2 regions of the Methylophaga sp. UBA678 genome follow, and region 2 is predicted to be linked to the other one. Evidence: riboswitches for the same ligand, from Rfam matches in the RefSeq annotation. Region 2 holds a riboswitch; the other holds the start of a gene.
What was found. Region 2 has a riboswitch for cyclic di-GMP ahead of B3014_RS01490 (hypothetical protein). Riboswitches for the same ligand answer to the same signal wherever they lie in the genome.
Positions count from the first base shown of each region.

Region 1: another riboswitch for cyclic di-GMP. It lies ahead of B3014_RS11505 (DUF642 domain-containing protein); the one in region 2 lies ahead of B3014_RS01490 (hypothetical protein).

Region 1 is NZ_DBNG01000022.1:14,761-24,705, reverse strand. It holds gene B3014_RS11520 (methyltransferase domain-containing protein) at 1-310, shown strand, start outside; gene B3014_RS11515 (hypothetical protein) at 476-694, opposite strand; gene B3014_RS11510 (diguanylate cyclase domain-containing protein) at 1,077-2,573, shown strand; gene B3014_RS11505 (DUF642 domain-containing protein) at 2,777-3,391, opposite strand; cyclic di-GMP riboswitch class I at 3,408-3,489, opposite strand; gene B3014_RS11500 (23S rRNA (adenine(2030)-N(6))-methyltransferase RlmJ) at 3,763-4,599, shown strand; gene B3014_RS11495 (type 1 glutamine amidotransferase) at 4,804-5,478, shown strand; gene B3014_RS11490 (MOSC domain-containing protein) at 5,507-5,968, opposite strand; gene B3014_RS11485 (cupin domain-containing protein) at 6,046-6,393, opposite strand; gene B3014_RS11480 (NAD(P)-binding domain-containing protein) at 6,420-7,790, opposite strand; gene B3014_RS11475 (PAS domain-containing protein) at 7,957-8,739, opposite strand; gene B3014_RS11470 (response regulator) at 8,742-9,422, opposite strand; gene B3014_RS11465 (sensor histidine kinase) at 9,419-9,945, opposite strand, start outside.
Region 2 is NZ_DBNG01000004.1:3,231-13,175, forward strand. It holds gene ubiE (bifunctional demethylmenaquinone methyltransferase/2-methoxy-6-polyprenyl-1,4-benzoquinol methylase UbiE) at 1-5, shown strand, start outside; gene B3014_RS01475 (ubiquinone biosynthesis accessory factor UbiJ) at 10-600, shown strand; gene ubiB (ubiquinone biosynthesis regulatory protein kinase UbiB) at 644-2,314, shown strand; gene djlA (co-chaperone DjlA) at 2,320-3,153, shown strand; cyclic di-GMP riboswitch class I at 3,207-3,286, shown strand; gene B3014_RS01490 (hypothetical protein) at 3,306-4,016, shown strand; gene B3014_RS01495 (formate--tetrahydrofolate ligase) at 4,106-5,776, opposite strand; gene B3014_RS01500 (UbiX family flavin prenyltransferase) at 5,846-6,454, opposite strand; gene mpl (UDP-N-acetylmuramate:L-alanyl-gamma-D-glutamyl-meso-diaminopimelate ligase) at 6,457-7,800, opposite strand; gene B3014_RS01510 (hypothetical protein) at 7,800-8,315, opposite strand; gene B3014_RS01515 (glutaminyl-peptide cyclotransferase) at 8,431-9,384, opposite strand; gene B3014_RS01520 (ABC transporter substrate-binding protein) at 9,407-9,945, opposite strand, start outside.

The sequences.
Region 1 (9,945 bases), on a different contig from region 2:
TTCAGCGGATGCTCATAAATTTGAATTCGTTTTAATAGAAGGCGTTTGGCATCACCTAAACGACAAGGAAAGAGAGCAAGCCGCTGCCAGAATTTCTAGCATCGTAAAGCGAAACGGGAAATGCGCTATCTCATTGAGAAACGGTCCTGCCGGGATGGGAACACGTATGTTTCCTACTGATCCCATGCAGACTAGCGAGCTATTTAAAAAATACGGTTTTGATTGTATTTTTATGGCAAAAAATCAAGATAGCATTCTACCTAATAAAGAGAATGTAAAATGGTCACGCATCGTTTTACAAAAGCAGTAGATAGATGCCTAACGAGTGAGTGTTATTGACTCCCTCGACTGAGACCTTCTCTACGCTTTTATTAACTCTCAAATGCAGGCGTGACGATATTAATCTCCTGACCCTAACTATTCTGTATTAGAGAGATGGTTTGTCTTTAAACCGATCCCCCCAATAACTTTACCACTACGGTGGCGTCGGTGGTTGAGGCATAATTGGTGCCTTTTCGGCATCTTTCTGTTTTTTATCATCTGGATCGTCTGGTTGATATGTTCCTTCTGAGGGCTTTGGTGCCTCAGGCGTTTCTTCTGCTTCTTTTTCTTCTTCATCTGAGAGCTTCATCGATGTAGCGATAATACTTGAAAAGTTTGTTGTGTTTTCTGTGTTTATTTTTTGTAGTGTCATTGTATTTTTCCTTGAACTTGAATTAGTTAAAGAAGACTTCTCGCTATTACAAGAGTGAAACGACTTATTTGATAACTCTGAGTTGAGTAGAGTGATAATCACTAATGAATTATATTGCGGTAGACATACATTATTGTTGAAGAATTTTCTTTACCGCCGATGTCATTTTCACCCTAGCAAAATAGGACGCCTAACACAATTAACTGGGTTTACTATCAATAGATGCATCCTTGATTCAGAGTGAGATAAAACAGTGTGATTGAATCTGTGGCATCTGTTTACATACGGGTATAAGATGAACTTACCCAAATAAAATGCTGGGGGGGGTGAATGTGAAACGTAAAACATGCGTTTGTACTATTAAAGCTGTGTAGGTCGTCAGATGTGCCAGAGCAAATCTGACCAACCAGTTTACGTTGAAAGCGTTTTAGAACAGAAACTTAAACTGCTTTTTACGGCGAGCATTTTTTCTATCGCCATCAATGCCTCGCTAGGTTTGATACTGATTATTGTTCAACTCCCGGTGACGTCACTTTCGACCTCCTTGAGCTGGTACGGGGTGTTGGTGATTGTTTTGATCTCAAGATGTATTTTGTTGGTGTGCTGGCATAGAGATCATAACAAAGCAGAACTTAATCAGACTAGATGGCTACAGTACTTTCGTTTCAGTGTTTTGATGTCGGGCACCATCTGGGGAATAGGTGGCGTCATCCTGATGCCTCATGACAATATTGCCTATCAGGCATTTTTGTCATTTACCATTGGCGGGATAGCTTCGGGTGGTATGGCTTCACTCTCGGTGGACCGAAGATCGGTCGTGGCTTTTGTTCTTCCCACCATGGTTCCACATATTCTGATACTTTTTCTGCAAGGAGAACCGATAACATATGGTATGAGCGCCATGCTGGTGCTGTTTGTATTGTTTGTTTTTCTGGCGGCTAAAAAATCAGGCGAAACCTTCCTGGAAAATGCAAAGCTACGTATCAAAGCATTAGAAAGCGAATCACGTTTGCGAATGATGTTGGACTTTAGCCCCACTGCGGCATCCATTATTGATATCGACACACAAGAAGTGGTCTTTGCGAATAAAAGTTATGCCTCTTTAATCGAAAAGAAACATCAGGAAGCCATAGGCGTCACGCTTCGACGTTATTACGCGAATAAAGTTGAATATGATGATACGGTGAAGTTAATTGAGCATGGCCAGCATGTGAATAACCAGTTAGTTGAACTCTACTTCCCTGATAGCCAGCAATCAACGAAATGGGTTATCGCCTCCTATCTTCAAATTGAATATCACAGCAAACAAATGATTTTGGCATGGTTTTTCGATATTACAGATAGAAAAGTCATGGAAGAACACGCTCAGCATCTTGCTCATCACGATGCACTGACCGGGTTGCCAAATCGAATCTTGTTCAGAGAACGGCTGCATTTGGCGATGACAATGGCAGAACGGGATAAATACGCATTAGCCTTAATGTTTATCGATTTGGATGAATTCAAACCGATTAACGATACCTACGGACACGATGTGGGGGATGCGGTGTTGATTCAGTGTGCCGAACGAATCCGTGCTTGTCTCCGTAAACCGGATTCAGTCGCCAGACTGGGTGGTGATGAGTTTGTCGTGTTGCTGCATAAAGTCACTGATGAGCAGGCCGCCTTGCAAGTCGGCGAGAAAGTACTGGATTCTTTGCAAAGCCCCATGACATTTGAGGATTTAACTGTCAGCGTCGGAGCCAGTATTGGTGTGGCGCTCTATCCGGTGCATAGTACTGAAGAGGATGGACTATTAAATTGTGCTGACTTTGCTATGTACGATGCTAAAAGAAGTGGTCGCAACAGGGTGAGATTGTTTCAGAATGAGTATAACTAGCTTGTTGATAAGTTCGTTTATCAGCATAAAATTCAATCACTGGAATGCCATCGAGTTTTAGTGAGAGTTCAGACAATTAATGGGAATGCTTCTTAATAAATGAACTGACATACCACCAATAACCAAGCAAAAAAAAGCCCCCAAAAAATTTTTGGAGGCTTAAATGCTTGTTTTTTCTAGACTAGAAAGTTAACTAATCTTAATTACGCTATTTTTGCAGTTTTACGGCGTAATCCCATAAAACCAAGTAATGCTGGAGCAAATAAGAAGGCTGCCGCTGGAACTGGAACAGCACTAACTGATACAGCATCTAAGCTACCACCAAATGAGTCATCAAGACCATTGGCTGCGAAAGTCAAAATATCATTACCCACAGCATCGACTAAGAACGTGTAAACAACCCAGTCATGTTGAGCGCCACCGATAGCAGTAACGGTGTCAACCATCACACCATTCCAGAATATAGAAATAGCATTTGTATCAGCTGATTGGCTGATGCGACCAGAATAAGCAAATGATAACTCATAAGATGAGCCAGCCGTTGTTGCTAAAGTTTGTGTGATGCTGCTGTTGTGAGTCGTATCTAGCTCAACAAATTGATCACCATCAAAGGCTGTGCCTGCTGCGTTATCACGCACTTCTACACCGTCCTCACCTGCTTCCCAGTTGGTTAAATCACCATCATAAAGAATGGTCCATGAACCAGATTGAATATCAGGGTTTTCGAATGAGCCGTTTGATACTAAATTGACACCTGCAGCATGTGCTTGTGCAGATACCCCCAAAATAATTGCTAGACCAGCTAGTATTTTTTTCATTGCTATTTCCATAAAGTCATGCAACCCAGCCATCTTTCCAGAGGGGAAGACCTGTAGCTTTCCGTCCTTGGCTCACACCAAGTTTGGCTCTATTAAAAATAATGAAGCAACTGTAGTTTATGTTTTTGGAATTAAAATAAAAATTGTACTTTAGTACAGTATTGAGAGGAGAGAGTGGTTTTGAAGTAATTGTCCTGATTAGTGAATTTAAAGGCTTTTATTATTGAATCTGTCTAAATCTCATATCAGACGACGGTGAGTTGATAGCTGTTTTTATGTGCATCTAATCTCACATAATATTTTCCAACGCACTCCCTCACTAACAGGCATAATTTGCAGAACAATTTCATTTACCTGCGTAGGATTCTGCTTTGTTAAGTTATCGTCATTCATTCCATGCGGGTAATTTTGCTGATGTGCTGAAACATATCGTGTTGATCGAACTGCTTCAGCATATGGTGAAAAAAGAAAAAGCTTTTAGTTATATTGATACCCATTCCGGGGCGGGATTGTATCATTTACGTTCGGACCACGCTGAAAAAAATCAGGAATATCAAAAGGGTATTACAAAGATTGTTGGCTTAGATTGGCCCGAGCTACTGTCATATCAGACAGCAGTGAAAGCGGTGAATGCTGGCAATGAGCTGACGTTTTACCCTGGCTCACCACTGTTGGCAACACAGTATTTACGGTCTCAGGACCAAGCGTGGTGTTTTGAGATGCACCCAGAAGATAGTGTGTTTCTGGCAAATAATCTGCGCCCATTTAAGCAGGCACGTGTCAGAAGAGAAGATGGTCTGAAAGGTTTGCTGAGTTTGTTACCCCCAGATTCACGCAGAGCCTTAGTGTTGATTGACCCATCTTACGAGATCAAGTCCGATTATGATGACGTTTTTCAGACCGTGGTGAAAGCCCATAAAAAGTTTGCTACAGGAATGTATGCAATCTGGTATCCGGTGGTCGACAGAGCGCGTATTAACCGACTCGATAAACAGTTGATAAGCAGCGGCATCACGCATATACAACGCTATGAATTGGGGGTAGATGCCGATTCCTCCACACGCGGTATGACGTCATCGGGTATGTTTGTCATCAACCCACCCTGGCAGTTAATGGATACCATGACAGCATTACTACCCAAGTTAGTGAAAACGTTGGGCGAAAACGCCGGAGCGTTTTATCGTGCTGATATGCTGGTGGCGCAGTAGAAAAGACGTTCTTCATCAGTGCTTCAATTATGGTGATATATCGGATTTCGGCAAAGATCATAGCGCACGGTTTCTTTCGGTTCTGTCTTCAACTATTCTAGGGATAACAATTATTTAGCATGATCATGCGGATCATCGGTGGGATGGCTGACAAATTTTCAGTAATCAGCATCTCTGAAACAAAAAGTTTACGGAGTAATAACAGTGCAGAAAGTAGCCATTTTGCAGCATGCAGAGGGTGAATGGATTGGCTCGATGCAGGGTTGGTTTGCTGATAAAGCGTTTGAGTTGCATACATATCGCCTGGATTTTAATGAAGCATTACCGACCATTGATACCTTTGATTGGTTATTAATCATGGGTGGTCCGATGAGTGTGAATGATGAAGACACTTATCCATGGTTAGCTGCTGAGAAAAAGCTGATTAAAGAAGCGATTGAAGCTGGTAAAAAAGTGTTGGGCATTTGTCTGGGGGGGCAACTGATTGCCTGCGCAATGGGGGCGAAAGTGTACCAGAATGAACAGCAGGAAATTGGCTGGCATACGGTCACAAAGACCGATGATACTGCTACCTGGATGCCGGACTCGTTTAAACCATTAAGCTGGCATGGTGAGTGTTTTGAACTGCCTGTGAATGCGTTTCCCTTCGCCAGTAGCCTGATTACCCCTTATCAAGGCTTTCATTTAGGCAAATACGTGTGGGCATTACAGTTTCATTTAGAGGCAGAGCACGGTACGGTCGATGCGTTTTATGCTATCGAGAAGTCCTTGCCTGAAGGCGAATATGTGCAGAGTGAAGCGGAGTTATTTGATGACACGCCGTACCTGCAACAAAGCCGTGAAGCGATTTTTGCGTTATTACATCAGATGAATGATTAAACAAATGGTCTAGTGACGCCTTGCGTGACTAGACTGTTTCTACGACTTCAAACGTCATTCCCGCATGGATTTCACCATCACTCAGCACGTCGGCTCGTAAGCCACTTTTATGCACAAAGGCTCTCACCACGTCTTTTTTAGCTATCGAGTCATTACTTAATAACTTGCCAAGCGTAGCGCAGGGCTCACACAGCTCAACACCCTTAAAACGCACACCGCCAATCAGAAACTCTTTGCCGACAAGATCATTCAATCGGATGCCTTGGGTGATGACATTTCGTCGAGTATCGGCCAGTTGAATACGTTGCTGGTAGTTATTATTAAAAGCTTCGATTTCTTCCATTTCAATAAAGGTAATATTCTGCCCCGGCCACTGAGCACGATCAAAGTTACGGTCACCGACGATGCCTTTCCCTGTAATCAACTCAATTTTATCGACCTGAACCTGTTTTCCAAGATTGTGTTCAGCAATATAGATGGTATGAATCATTGTCATGTCCTCAATAAAAAAAGGAGTGAACACCTAAGGTATCCACTCCAAGGAACAGATCGTTTAAAAACACTCAGTTATAGTTTCAGCACAAAGTGTTTGGTTATCGGTTCGATGATTTCCCAAGTGCCGACAAAGGTGTTTTCAAACACCATGGATTCGCCAGCACTTAGAGTAAGAGGTTCACCACCTTCAGCCGTGACAATCGCTTTACCGGCCATGATGTGGACAAACTCCCAACCGCCATAGGTCGCATGGTAGGTGCCTTGAGTCGCTTCCCAACGACCTGACAGTATGCTGCCATCTTCGCTTTTGTATTCAATCCAGGTCTTCATGGTCGGCTTGCCCGTCTGTTTCACCCAGCCATCCAGATCCGACTCGATCGGCTCAACGGTTTTATCAATAATCTTGGTGACGCTTGTCATGATGTTCTCCAGTCCATATAGGTTGTTTAGGCTTCTTTCGCCACAGGAATTTCGCTCTTATCAGAGAGATAGGCTTCCAGTGAGTCATCCAGTGCATCTATCCAGGGAGTATGATGTTTAGGTGACATGGTGCCTGTCATCAGTGAACGGTAGGAGTGATCACGGAAGGTCATAATGTTTTCTTTTTTATGATGTTTCCATTCAAGGAAGGTTTGGTTGACTGCCGGAATATCGAATGACGGATAGTCGGTCATGTCAATCAGTTCCTGAATGTAATCACCTTGATAGGTATACATTTCTTCAGCGGTTTCCAGCGTCAGTTCTTTTTCACGCCAGGCCATACTATCGGCTTTCATCTCTTCTTTTGATGGTAATGGGATACGTCCCATAATCACATCACGAGCATACCAGGCTTGAGCATCAAACATATTGAAGCTATACCATTGATCCTGCATACCAATGTAGAAGAATTTTGGATTGTCTTCCCACACCACGCCTTTGTATAGGTCGAGCGGCCATAAGCGGTTATTGGTCACCAGTCGCAGATCATCATTGAGGAATGGGAAGTGGTGAATGTAGCCCGTGCATAAAATAATGGCATCGACTTTTTCAGAGGAGCCATCAGCAAAATAGGCTTTTTCCGTATCAACACGAACCAGATTGGCTCTTTCATCCCAGTTTTCTGGCCATTTATAGCCCATGGGTGCGGTGCGATAGCAGCTGATCAGTTTTTTTGCACCATATTTATAACATTGCGAACCGATATCTTCGGCGGAGTAACTGCTGCCCACCAGTAAGACGATTTTATCTTTAAATTCCAGTGCGTCTCGGAAGTCATGGGCATGCAGAATGCGACCACCAAATTTGTCGAAGCCTTCAAATTCAGGCACATAGGGTGTGGAGAAGTGGCCGGTACAACAGACCACATAATCAAACTCTTCTGAGTAAATCGTGTCAGTGCTATGGTCCTGCACAGTGACGGTAAACGTCTGAGTGCCTTCGTTGAATTCAACATGACGAACAGCGGTATTAAAACGGATATATTTTCTAACGCCGGCTTTTTCAACACGTCCTTTGATGTAGTCCCACAACACTTCACGTGGCGGGTATGAGGCAATCGGTTTGCCAAAGTGCTCGTCGAATGTGTAATCAGCAAATTCTAAACATTCTTTCGGGCCGTTTGACCATAAGTAACGATACATACTGCTATGAACTGGTTCGCCATTTTCATCTAAACCAGTGCGCCAGGTGTAATTCCACTGGCCGCCCCAATCCGCTTGTTTTTCAAAACAAACGAGTTCAGGAATATCTGCACCTTTTTCCTGTGCGGACTGGAATGCTCGTAGTTGTGCCATACCACTTGGGCCTGCACCAAGTATCGCAATGCGAGTTGCCATAGGGGTTCTCCATCAGTGTTATTTAGTCAATCATGCTGCGAAAGTCGACAGCGCTTACCGACCAAAATAGCTCGCTTTGCTAGCGGGAGAAATCCTCTTGAGTGGGTATCCCAAAAGGGTAAAAAAGGGGGTAGATTAGCTTAGAAAACATCATCTTAATCAACTGTTACGACTCTGTGGTTAACAGCAGAATGCCCTCCACACCAAGCACCATGCCACTTTCCGAATAGAGACCACGGCCTTTATCCTGCACACTGACTTCTGTGCCGTCTGCTTTGGTTAAACGGTAGTGAATATCAAAAGATGAGAATGTTTCCAATGCCTGCTGTACTTCCTCCCAGACACGGGTGGCGTCATCGGGATGAATAATCGAACCAAGTGAGACTTGCGATTGATTCAGCATGCTCTCGGCAGTGTAACCGGTGATGAGTTCACAGCCTTCACTCACATATTCCATACTCCAGCTGGCATTGTTTCTGGAGCGATACAACATGGCCGGCAGACGATCGACTAGGCTTTGTAAGCTCCGGTGACTGGCATGACGCACTTCTTCATTTCGTACTTGTGGTGTGATGTCACACAAGGTGGCTGAAAGAGGATAGAGCTGGTCTTTATTGACAGATTGAATACGCATTTCACACCAACGTAACTCACCACTCGCACTAATTAAGCGAAACCAGACTGTTTCATGCTGGTTAGGTGTGATTTTATTGAGTAGCTGTGACCAGCTAGGGAGCTCTTCTGGATGTAGAAAATCAGAAAACAAACGGCCAAGCGTTTGTTCAACGGGAATGCCGGTGATGGTTTCCCAGTACTGATTAATGAATTGCACCTGATGCTGTTTGTCGAGTAACAACACCACATCATTCAAACTATTAAACAGCTTCAGTAATTGCGCTTCTTCCGCTTGCGTTTGTGGCTGACGGCGGGGCCATTTCAACAAGGTCATTTTTACATTTCCTTGTCCAGTAGCTCTGCGGAGAGGTTGCGGTGAGCCCACGCTGCCAGTTCAAGTCGGGAGTGCAGGTTTATTTTACGCAACAGACTTTTTACATAGACTTTAACCGTGCCATCACTAATACCCAGTTCACGGGCAATCAGTTTGTTATTTAGCCCTTTAGCTATAAAAAATAGCGTTTCACGTTCACGCTCAGTGAGGTGAGACAATATAGAACTGGAGGGTGTGTCCTCATCTTCCTTATTTTCACGCAGATGGCTGGCGAGAGAGGTAATAGCACCGGCATTCATGGCGACATTCCCATGTAAAACCGACAGTAATTGCGACAAAATCTCATCAGGTGGTGTGTCTTTTTGCAGGTAACCATTAGCACCGTAGCGTAGAGCTTCGAGTAATTTATCCTGTTCATTACAGGCGGTGATAATGATGATTTTTAATTTATCGTCATGTTCACGCAGTTGTCTCAATACATCCAGACCCGACTTGCCGGGCATCTGCATGTCCAATAGTAGGATATCCGGGTAAGTATTCTCTATATTGTCGAGTAAGGCTTCAGCATTATCGTATTCAGCAATAACGGTCATTTCTTCACTGTCGTTGAGCAGTTCAACCACGCCACGACGAAATAAGGGGTGATCATCGACAACCACCACAGTAATTGGGGTATCACTCATTCATTCGCCTCCAGATCCAGGCTGAGATCAACCCGGGTGCCGCCTTCGGGACGGTTATTAATCTCTAAGCTGGCACCGATACGATCAGCCCGTTCTTTCATAATCTGCAAACCAAAACTATCACTTCGGGCGGCCTCTGGGTTAATGCCCGTTCCGTTATCTTCAATTTGAATATGTATGAGCGAGCTGGTTTTCAGGAGGAGTACCACACGTGCACGTGTGGCATGAGAGTGACGGACGATATTACTGAGGCTTTCACGAACGATATACAGCATTTGCATCGACTGCTGCGGTGACAACATATTTAGAGGCAGACGATTGTCCAGTTCGAATACGATAGCCGATTGATGTTCAAACTCTTTTATAGAATTAATCACACCCTGTGAAAGATTCTCACTTTGCATGGTCAGACGTGAGGAGGTAATCAGTTCGCGTGTTTGATGATAAGCGCATTGTGTATAGGAGGCTAAATCTTCTGTAATCGGTTTCAGTGAACTGAACTCATCCTGCTGACAGAGTTTAT
Region 2 (9,945 bases):
TCTAACCCCATGACTACACTATTGCGTCCTATCGAGTTTGCCATCAATCAGGGGTTAAAACAGGATCCTGAAACGTGTGAGCGCCTTGAGGCTTTCGAAAATCGCGTCATCGTTATCCATGTTGAAGACTGGCAGCAATATCTGCATGTCTCCTTCCATCAATCTACTGTCAAATTGTCACATAACGATGAAGAGAACGCTGACTTATTAATCACTGCGAAAGCCTTGAGTTTATTAAAACTCGCCAAGCAGCCTGAGCATTTATTTTCTAATGAAATCCATATTCACGGTAATGTTCAGTTCGCTAAACAATTACAAGACGTACTGGATGGTTTCGATTTTGATTGGGAACAACAAATAGCCAACGTAACTGGTGACGTTATCGCCCAACCGCTTAGTTATGCGATTAAACACAGTTTCTCATGGCTGAATGCAACTCAACGTTCATTATCTATGTCACTTTCCGAGTACCTTCGTGAAGAAGCGCACATATTACCGGACAAGATTCAAATTGATGACTTTATGAATGATGTGGACAGGTTAACTGCGGATATCGATCGACTTGAAGCACGAATAAACAGGTTGGAAACAGAGTATTGACATTGTCTCTTGACCGCAGTCATAACCATGTAAGGAGCCATTAATGAAGGCTAATCAGTTATCCAGGCTGATTCAAATTAATCACGTCCTGGCAAAACATCGCCTGGACGAAGTGATCAAAGCAATCCATTTATTGCGTCCGCTTCGGTATTTCAGTTTTTTATCGCCACATCGCTGGCGCAATAAACAATCGACACTGCCTCGAGGCGAAAGATTAAGACTGGCATTACAGGACTTAGGACCTATCTTTGTAAAGTTTGGACAGGTGTTATCAACGCGTCGCGATCTCTTGCCGCCTGACATAGCCAATTCATTAGCTAAACTTCAAGACCAAGTAGCACCTTTTCCCGCTGAGCAAGCAAAACAACTGATTGATAAAGCCTATGAAGCAGAATCCATTGAGACATTATTTGCTCATATTGAACCTGAACCGCTTGCTTCAGCTTCCATCGCACAAGTACACGCAGCTACATTAAAAAGTGGTGAGCAAGTCGTTATAAAACTGGTTCGTCCTGGCATAGAGCCCATTATCAAGCGTGATATTGCTTTGTTGTATACCTTGGCATCTTTTGCTGAACGATACTGGTCTGAGGGAAAACGATTACGGCCCAGAGAGATCGTAGCTGAGCTTGAGAAGAACCTTTTTGATGAACTCGATATGTTGCGCGAGGCCTCTTCAGCCTCTCAACTGCAACGCAATTTTGAAGGCACCACCTTACTATATGTCCCCAAGATATACTGGAAGCTGACCAAACCTAATATCCTGGTTCAAGAACGTATTTATGGCACGCCTATTAGCGATACTGAAGGTTTAATCGCGAAAGGTGTGGATATGGCAAAACTGGCAGAAATGGGGGTCGAAATCTTTTTCACCCAAGTATTCAAGCATAGTTTTTTCCATGCGGACATGCATCCCGGTAATATCATGGTGGATAGTCATGATCCGGCAAATCCACGTTATGTTGCTGTTGATTTTGGCATCATGGGGACATTATCTCCAGATGATCAGCGTTATTTAGCTGAAAATTTCCTTGCCTTTTTCAATCATGACTATCGCCGGGTTGCCGAGTTACATGTGCAATCAGGCTGGGTGCCGGCTGAGACTCGACTTGATGAGTTTGAAGCAGCCATAAGAAGTGTTTGTGAACCCATATTCGCTCGTCCTTTAAAAGAAATTTCTTTCGGACAACTGCTGCTGAGACTTTTCCAAACAGCGCGTCGTTTTAATATGGAAGTACAACCACAGTTGGTGCTGCTACAAAAAACCTTACTGAATATTGAAGGCTTGGGCCGTGACCTCTATCCAGATCTGGATCTATGGAAAACAGCCAAACCCATTTTAGAATCATGGATGAAGGAAAAAATGGGCTGGCAAGCAGCGTTAAGAACGCTAAAGCAAGAAGCTCCTCATTGGGCTGAAACCTTACCCGAGATGCCGCGTCTATTATATGACCTGACTAAGAGAGCCCAAGATGGTCAGCTGAACGTTAATTTAGCATCTCATGATATTCAACAGCTGCGTAAAGAAATCAAAAAAGCCAGTTATCGTAGTGCTGCTGCTACCTCTGGCGCTGCATTTTTGGTAGGCGCTGCCGTTATCACCGGTCTCGATGGTTACTCGACAACTATGTTTGCAGGGTTACCAGTACTGAGCTGGGTATTTGGGCTATGGGGGCTCGGTCTTATTTATTTTAGTATTTCAAACAAAAGTTAATTGTTATGTTTAAGTGGATTGGCCTTATTCTAGGCTTTATATTACTCAGTACGATGAGTGTAGGATTACTCATTTTAGGAATTTTTGGCGCACTGATTGGCTTACTGTTTGGTGGTTTTGCTGACCGTATACGAGCGTATGGTCTGGGCGGTGCTAATCCATTTACAAGTCAAACCCGTCAAACAGTTTTTCTTGAAACTGTGTTTGTTTTGATGGGGAAACTAGCGAAGGCAGATGGTCGAATCAGCCAGATTGAAATCGATCACGTGGAAGCCTTTATCAAAAAAATGGGGATGTCGGGTGAGCATCGACAAGAAGCCATCCGCCAGTTTAAGCGAGGCGCAGAACCCGACTTTGATATTACAGACACAATGAATCAATTCAAACAACATTGTGGTAATACGTTTAATCTAAAACAAGTCTTACTGGTTTACCTGATAGTCATGGCCTTAGCCGATGGTAAGCTTGATCCACAAGAAAAAGATATTCTGGAACAAGTCTCTGCTCAGTTAGGATATAACCGGGCCGAGTTTAACCGTATTCTGGATATGGTGATGAGCCAGGCAAGTTTCGCAAGAGGTCATCAGCAGCAATACTCTTCCGGTCCGCAGCGCTCTTATTCTGATGAATTGGCCGACGCTTATAAAGCGCTTGGGTTGACTGAAAAGAGTTCTAATCAAGAAATTAAACGTGCTTATCGAAAACTGATGAGCCAATATCATCCGGATAAACTCATGGGACAAGGCGTTCCAGAAGATATGATTGCCGTTGCCACAGAGCAAGCGAAAGAAATTCAGTTAGCATACGATTTAATAAAAAAACATCGAGAACAAAATTAACAATTTCGTTTTATTTATTATTATCTGTTTGGTACTATTTTTTCTGGAAACACTTTAACCAAAGCCAAACTCGGTGTGAACCAAGGACGGAAAGTTACAGACCTTATGATACTAAGGTGGCTGTACTGCAATAATATCTAAGGAAAGAACACATGAACAAAATAGTTTTTATCGCACTGGCTTTATTTACTGGTTTAACTAACGCTGCTATAGCTGCAACAAGCTTATCAACTAATGGTTCATGGCAAACAGCTAATGGCGACCTAAGTTCATTGCTCGGCCAGTCTGCACCAGCTACATGGTCTTACGATACAGACCTAGCATCAGCGACCCTCTACTCATCATATGCTCTTCCAAGCACAGGCACAGTGAGTACATACGTATCATCAAATTACGTTCTCTCAGGTACAGCTGCCCCCACTTTGTTTGATGGCAGCCAGTTTGCTCTCAGTATATTAGATAATACTATTGCAAACCTTGATGCATTCAATACAGATATCGTTACATCAATGGTGAATAAAGGTCTCAATCCCGATATCACAGGTGATGCGATTCTATTTACAACTAGCACTCTTTTTCCGGTGTCTGAATTCACAGAAAGTTTTTCTCTGTCTGGCCTGATGATGTTTGATAAAGACTTTTTCACTGGCCCTATATCAACATTACCTTCTGCTGATATTCTGCTTGATAATGCATTATTCATTTATGCATCACTTTCACATGAAATTAACTTTGAAGAAACTGGCTTTGCTAGTTATATCCAAACGCCATCAGCAGTGCCTGTACCTGCTGCCTTATGGATGTTTGCTCCAGCATTGTTAGGTTTTCTTGGTTTGCGTCGCAAGGTGAATACTCAGGCTTAAAAAATTTAAGCACATAAAAGAAAAAAGCCGTAGTGATAAACCTCTACGGCTTTTTTGCTTAACACCCTTAATATTTGAGCTTTTTTATATCAAAACAGCCCGACTATTGAGCCATTATCATCAATATCAATACGTTCAGCAGCTGGGTGCTTAGGTAATCCAGGCATAGTCATCACATCCCCACAAAGTACAACCAGAAAACCAGCACCGTTTGACAGACGAACATCACGAATTGTCAGCGTATGATTCTCAGCCGTGCCACGTAAGCTCGGGTCACTGCTAAAAGAATACGGTGTTTTTGCCATACAAACTGGAATATCCCCGTGCTGCTCGTTCAACATAGCGATCTTATCCATCACTTTTTTATCAGCAACGACTTCACCACTGCCATATAGACGTTTAGCAACCTGATTAATTTTGTCCCATAGCGGTAAACTATCAGGATATAACAGACGACAAGGCTCAGCAGGGCTATCCAGTATTTCGACAACACGTTCCGCCAGTGTTTCTGCACCGGCCCCACCTTGTGCCCAATGACGAGCAAGAATGGCTTCAGCTCCCATTTCTTTTACAGCCGTTGTAATTAGTTCTATTTCTGCATCGCTATCATTAACAAAGTGATTGATGGCAACAACACAGCGTAGACCAAACTCATTTTGTAAGTTGCTTAAATGCCGTTTTAAATTAGCCAGTCCCACCTTTAACGCATCGAGGTTTTCTTCGCCAAGCTCTTTCAGTTCCAGACCACCGTGATATTTCAAGGCTTTTACTGTGGCGACAACAACAGCCATATCTGGCTTAATCCCAGCTTTGCGACACTTAATATCAATAAATTTCTCAGCACCTAAATCCGCTCCAAAGCCCGCCTCAGTGACCACATAATCACTCAGCTTAAGTGCCATTTTGGTTGAGATAACTGAATTACAACCATGCGCTATGTTCGCAAATGGACCACCATGAACAAAGGCTGGATTATTTTCTAAGGTCTGCACAAGATTGGGTTTTATCGCTTCTTTTAGTAATGCAGCCATAGCACCGTGGGCCATGATTTCTCGAGCATATCTTGGTGTCCCATCAACGGAATAGCCGATCAGGATATCTCCCAAGCGTTGCTTCAGCTCAGGCAAAGAATTAGCTAGGCAAAAGATAGCCATAACTTCCGAAGCAACAACAATATCAAAACGCTCTTCACGCAAATAACCATTGGCAGGACCACCCATACCCACCACGATATCCCGCAATGCACGGTCATTCATATCCATGACTCGCTGCCAAACAATACGTCTGGCATCCAACTGTAAGGCATTTCCATGATGGATATGATTATCAATCATCGCTGATAATAAATTGTGGGCTGAAGCTATTGCATGCAGATCGCCCGTGAAGTGAAGATTGATATCCTCCATGGGTACTACCTGAGCATAACCACCACCGGCAGCCCCGCCTTTCAAACCAAAGCATGGCCCCATAGAAGGTTCGCGTACACAGACAATGGATTTCTTACCAATTCGGTTTAGCGCATCACTCAGGCCGATCGTGGTTGTCGTTTTTCCCTCACCAGCAGGAGTCGGGCTAATAGCAGTTACTAGGATTAACTTACCATCGGGCCGGTTTGCCAACTCATCCATGACATCTAATGATACTTTCGCTTTGAAATGTCCGTATGGGTCAATATGTTGAGAGGCAAGACCCAGCTTTTTCTCGGCGAGCTGGATGACTTCCTGCATGGCAGCCTGTTGGGCAATTTCAATATCAGACATGGTTTTCCTGAACGGCATTAAATTTAAGCCACATTATACGTGAGTTAACGACGAATCCCGAATAACCCATTACTCACCCCATCGCGGCATCAAGTCATGCTCTATCTTGGCTTGGTCAAGTATTCTCGCGACAACAAAATCGACCACTTCAGCTAAGGATGTTGGATTAAAATAAAATCCAGGATTGGGTGGCAAAATACAGACTCCCAGTTTAGCTAACTTCAACATATTTTCGAGATGAATCACAGAAAATGGCGCTTCTCTTGGAACCACGATCAATTTCCGATCTTCTTTAAGCATGACGTCGGCAGCGCGGTTGATTAAATTATCACTCTGACCACAAGCAATTGCTGATAACGTTCCCATGGTACATGGGCACACAATCATGGCGGGCACGCGATGTGAACCACTTGCCAGTGGTGATGACCATTGTTGTTCACCATAAACCTGCAATTGTTCAGGAATACAGTCGAATTCCTGACTCAGCTTTTCCTGCACATCCGATGCTCTTGCAGGCAACTTCCAATTGAGTTCATCAGCGAGCACAATTCTACCAGCGGTAGAAATCATTAAATGTACCGTAAGCCCTTGCTTGAGTAATACCTGCAATAAACGCTTCGCGTAAGGCGCGCCAGAAGCACCGGTAATGGCTAATGCAATTTGTTGCTGATCCAACATTCTTAAGCTATCGCCTCTAAAATTCTCTGATGAATACCGCCAAAACCACCATTACTCATTACTAAAATCTCATCACCCGCTTGTGCTTCCTGGCTGATCGTCTTCACAATAGCATCAATCGAGTCAAAGACACTAACATGTTCGCCCAGTGTTTCAGTCACGTTTTTTAATGACCATTTCAAGTCGCTATCTTGTAACAACAATACTCTATCTGCCTGAATAAGTGACTGAGCCAAAGTATCTTGGTGAATTCCCATCTTCATCGTATTTGAACGAGGCTCCAATACAGCTACCAGACGACGGTTACCTATTTTGGCTCTCAGCCCAGCAATTGTTGTTGCTATCGCTGTCGGATGATGGGCAAAATCATCATAAACACGAATATTCTTGATTTCACCTTTTAACTCTAAACGACGCTTCACACCAGCAAACACGGATAAAGCCTCACAGGCATGCTCAACCGTGACACCAACATGATGGGCAGCAGCAATAGCGGCAAGCGCATTATTCACATTGTGTTGGCCGAGCATATCCCAACTGACTCGGGCTGTAGACTCACCATATCTGACTTCAAACTCACTGCCATCATTTTTCAATAATGTCGCACACCAATCAGCATCAACACCCAATGTCTGTCTTGGCGTCCAACACCCCATATTAAAGACATGGTCAATCGTCTTATCCTGAGGTGAAATAATCAAACCCTGTTCAGGTACCGTTCGTACCAGATGGTGGAATTGCTTTTGAATTGCAGCCAGATCATCAAAGATATCAGCATGATCAAACTCAAGATTATTAATAATCAGTGTTCTGGGCATGTAATGCACAAATTTTGAACGTTTATCAAAAAAGGCCGTGTCGTACTCATCTGCCTCAATCACAAAAAATGGCGTATTACCTAAACGTGCTGTTTCGCCAAAATTATCAGGGACACCGCCTATCAAGAAACCTGGCTGCATACCTGCATGCTCCAGAATCCATGCTAATAGACTACTCGTCGTCGTTTTTCCATGTGTACCCGAGACCGCTAATACCCATTTGCCTTGAAGGACATGTTCATTTAACCATTGAGGGCCAGACACATAAGGCAGACCTTTGTTTAAAACATACTCCACAGCCGGGTTGCCACGCGACATGGCATTGCCCATCACCACTAAATCAGGTGCAGGGTCTAAATGCTCAGGTTTATAGCCTTCTTTTACATCAATACCTGCAGCGGCAAGTTGGTCACTCATAGGCGGATAGACATTGGCATCAGAACCACTGACTGTCATGCCTAACTCCCTCGCAAGAATCGCCAGCCCCCCCATGAAGGTGCCGCAAATCCCCAGTATATGAATGTGCATTAAGTCACTCCTGAAATAGTAAGTCCAACAACTATCAACGATACGATGACATATGCCACCGTGATAACGGCTGCCAGCCCCGGTCCGATATCTAGTGCATACCTGAAGATATGTGCAACAACAAATAAACTCCAGAAAATGATAATAAGCACCATCAATAGAATGATGCTGGTCAGTTGACTATGTGGTTCGACCAACCTGAATACAGAAAAAACAGGCCAACTCACCAGACCTACGATAGCGCCAGTACTGGCCATCGCTGTAACAGTTTGTTCAAAGCGATGAGATAAACCTCTACTGGCTAATAATAGTTTTGTCACGATGATCAACATAACTGTGTCGGCTATACTCGTCACGAGACTGATAATCCAGTTGTGATCGATATGACTGACCAGCACGCCGACCATAAAGTAACAGACGATACTGATATTAACTAATACTGATGATGCTGGAATATCTGCAGGGCTGGCCTGGAACAAACAAATCTGCAAAAAACGCTTAATCACTTTATTCATCGAGGCATAATAACGTGTCAGTAATTGCTAACAAAGTATTTAATGATCTTTTTCATCACAAACAAAAAAGCCCGGCTTTATAACCGGGCTTTTTCTAAGAAGGTTTAACTATAAATCAATCGTCAACCACTACGCCCCATGGGAATTTTCCAACGTTGATAGTTTTGATATTTTTGTTTGTCGCTGTATCAACCACAGAAACCGTGCCACTCACGCCATCTGCTGTGTATAAACGCGAACCATCACGAGTCATTCCTAAGCCCCATACACGTTTGCCTACAGGGATATTAGCCTGCATCTCAAGCGTTTTGGCATCAAGTACTGCGACAGAATTACCACGACCAGTTGTCACGTAGATTGTTTTATCATCAGGACTAACCGCTATGTCCATCGGTTTTGAATTAGGTAAGTCGATTTCTGCTTGTTTGATAATGGACAGCGTTTTGGTGTCGATAATAGTGACTTCATTACCCACTTCACTGCTTGAATAAGCCAATGAACCGTCACTGTTAAATGCTAGACCACGAGGACGCGCAGCAACCAAAATATTTTTCACCACTTTATGTTTTGCAGTATCGATAACATGCACCATGTTGGTGGACTCGCTGGTGACCAATACCAGACTTCCGTCAGGTGAAACAGCGACACCTTCTGGTTCCAGACCAACGGGAATCACTTCAATGGTTTCGCCTGTTTTGGGATCAATCACACTGGCTTGTGCGTCATCTTCATTAGAAATGTAGATATTGCCATTAGGTGCCACATCAAATGTTTCCGGATCATCACCTGCATCCAGTTTTTTTACCACTTCTAATGTATCAAGATTTACAACGGCAATAGCGCCTTCCTCACTGATGGCAACATAAAGCTGTTTTTGGTCTGGCGATAAACCGATACCTCTAGGACGTTCTCCGATATTGATGGTATTGATTACCTCATTGGTTTTTGTATCAATAACACTGACTGTATTGTCTTTTTCATTGGTCACAAATGCACGGTGTGAAGGTTCAGCCCAGGCCGCTGTGCTGGCTAAAACCAATGTCGTTAACAAAATACTTTTTAATTTCATTATGCTTCCTTCTTCTCTCAAATTATTTACAGCTGATTAGTCCAAGACTATCCAGCCCACCCTTAACACCTCTTAAAGGTGCTTCGGCAACGATGTTGTCATCTTTATCTATTAGCAGAACAATCTGACGTAATTGTCCAGTATCTCTGAATGTGGCGGTGTCACCTTTTTGTCCATCAAAAGACAAGTCCTTCTTGAGGTAGTTCAGCATAGCTGCAGAATCCGTTTTTTGAGTTCTCGCTACAGTATCAGACAACATTTTGATAGCAGCCCATCCGGCCCATGCATCATCCGTCATTTGTGTTTTATGGTTTCTGGTAAAACGATTATTGAGTTGTGACGCTGCAAATTTTACAAAGTCATGATGCCAGGCATGCGCTGTTACTAATTTATCTGGGTTTTTATTTTGCCATTGAGCTAATGCATCCTGCTTCATTTGCTTACTCAGGGGAATATTTAATAAGTTTGGCAAACAAACCTGTCGCAGACTGTCAGCATCTGAACTCAAATTAAAGACCGGTACAGTAGTCAACTTATTCAGTTTAGCTATTTCCAGCATAT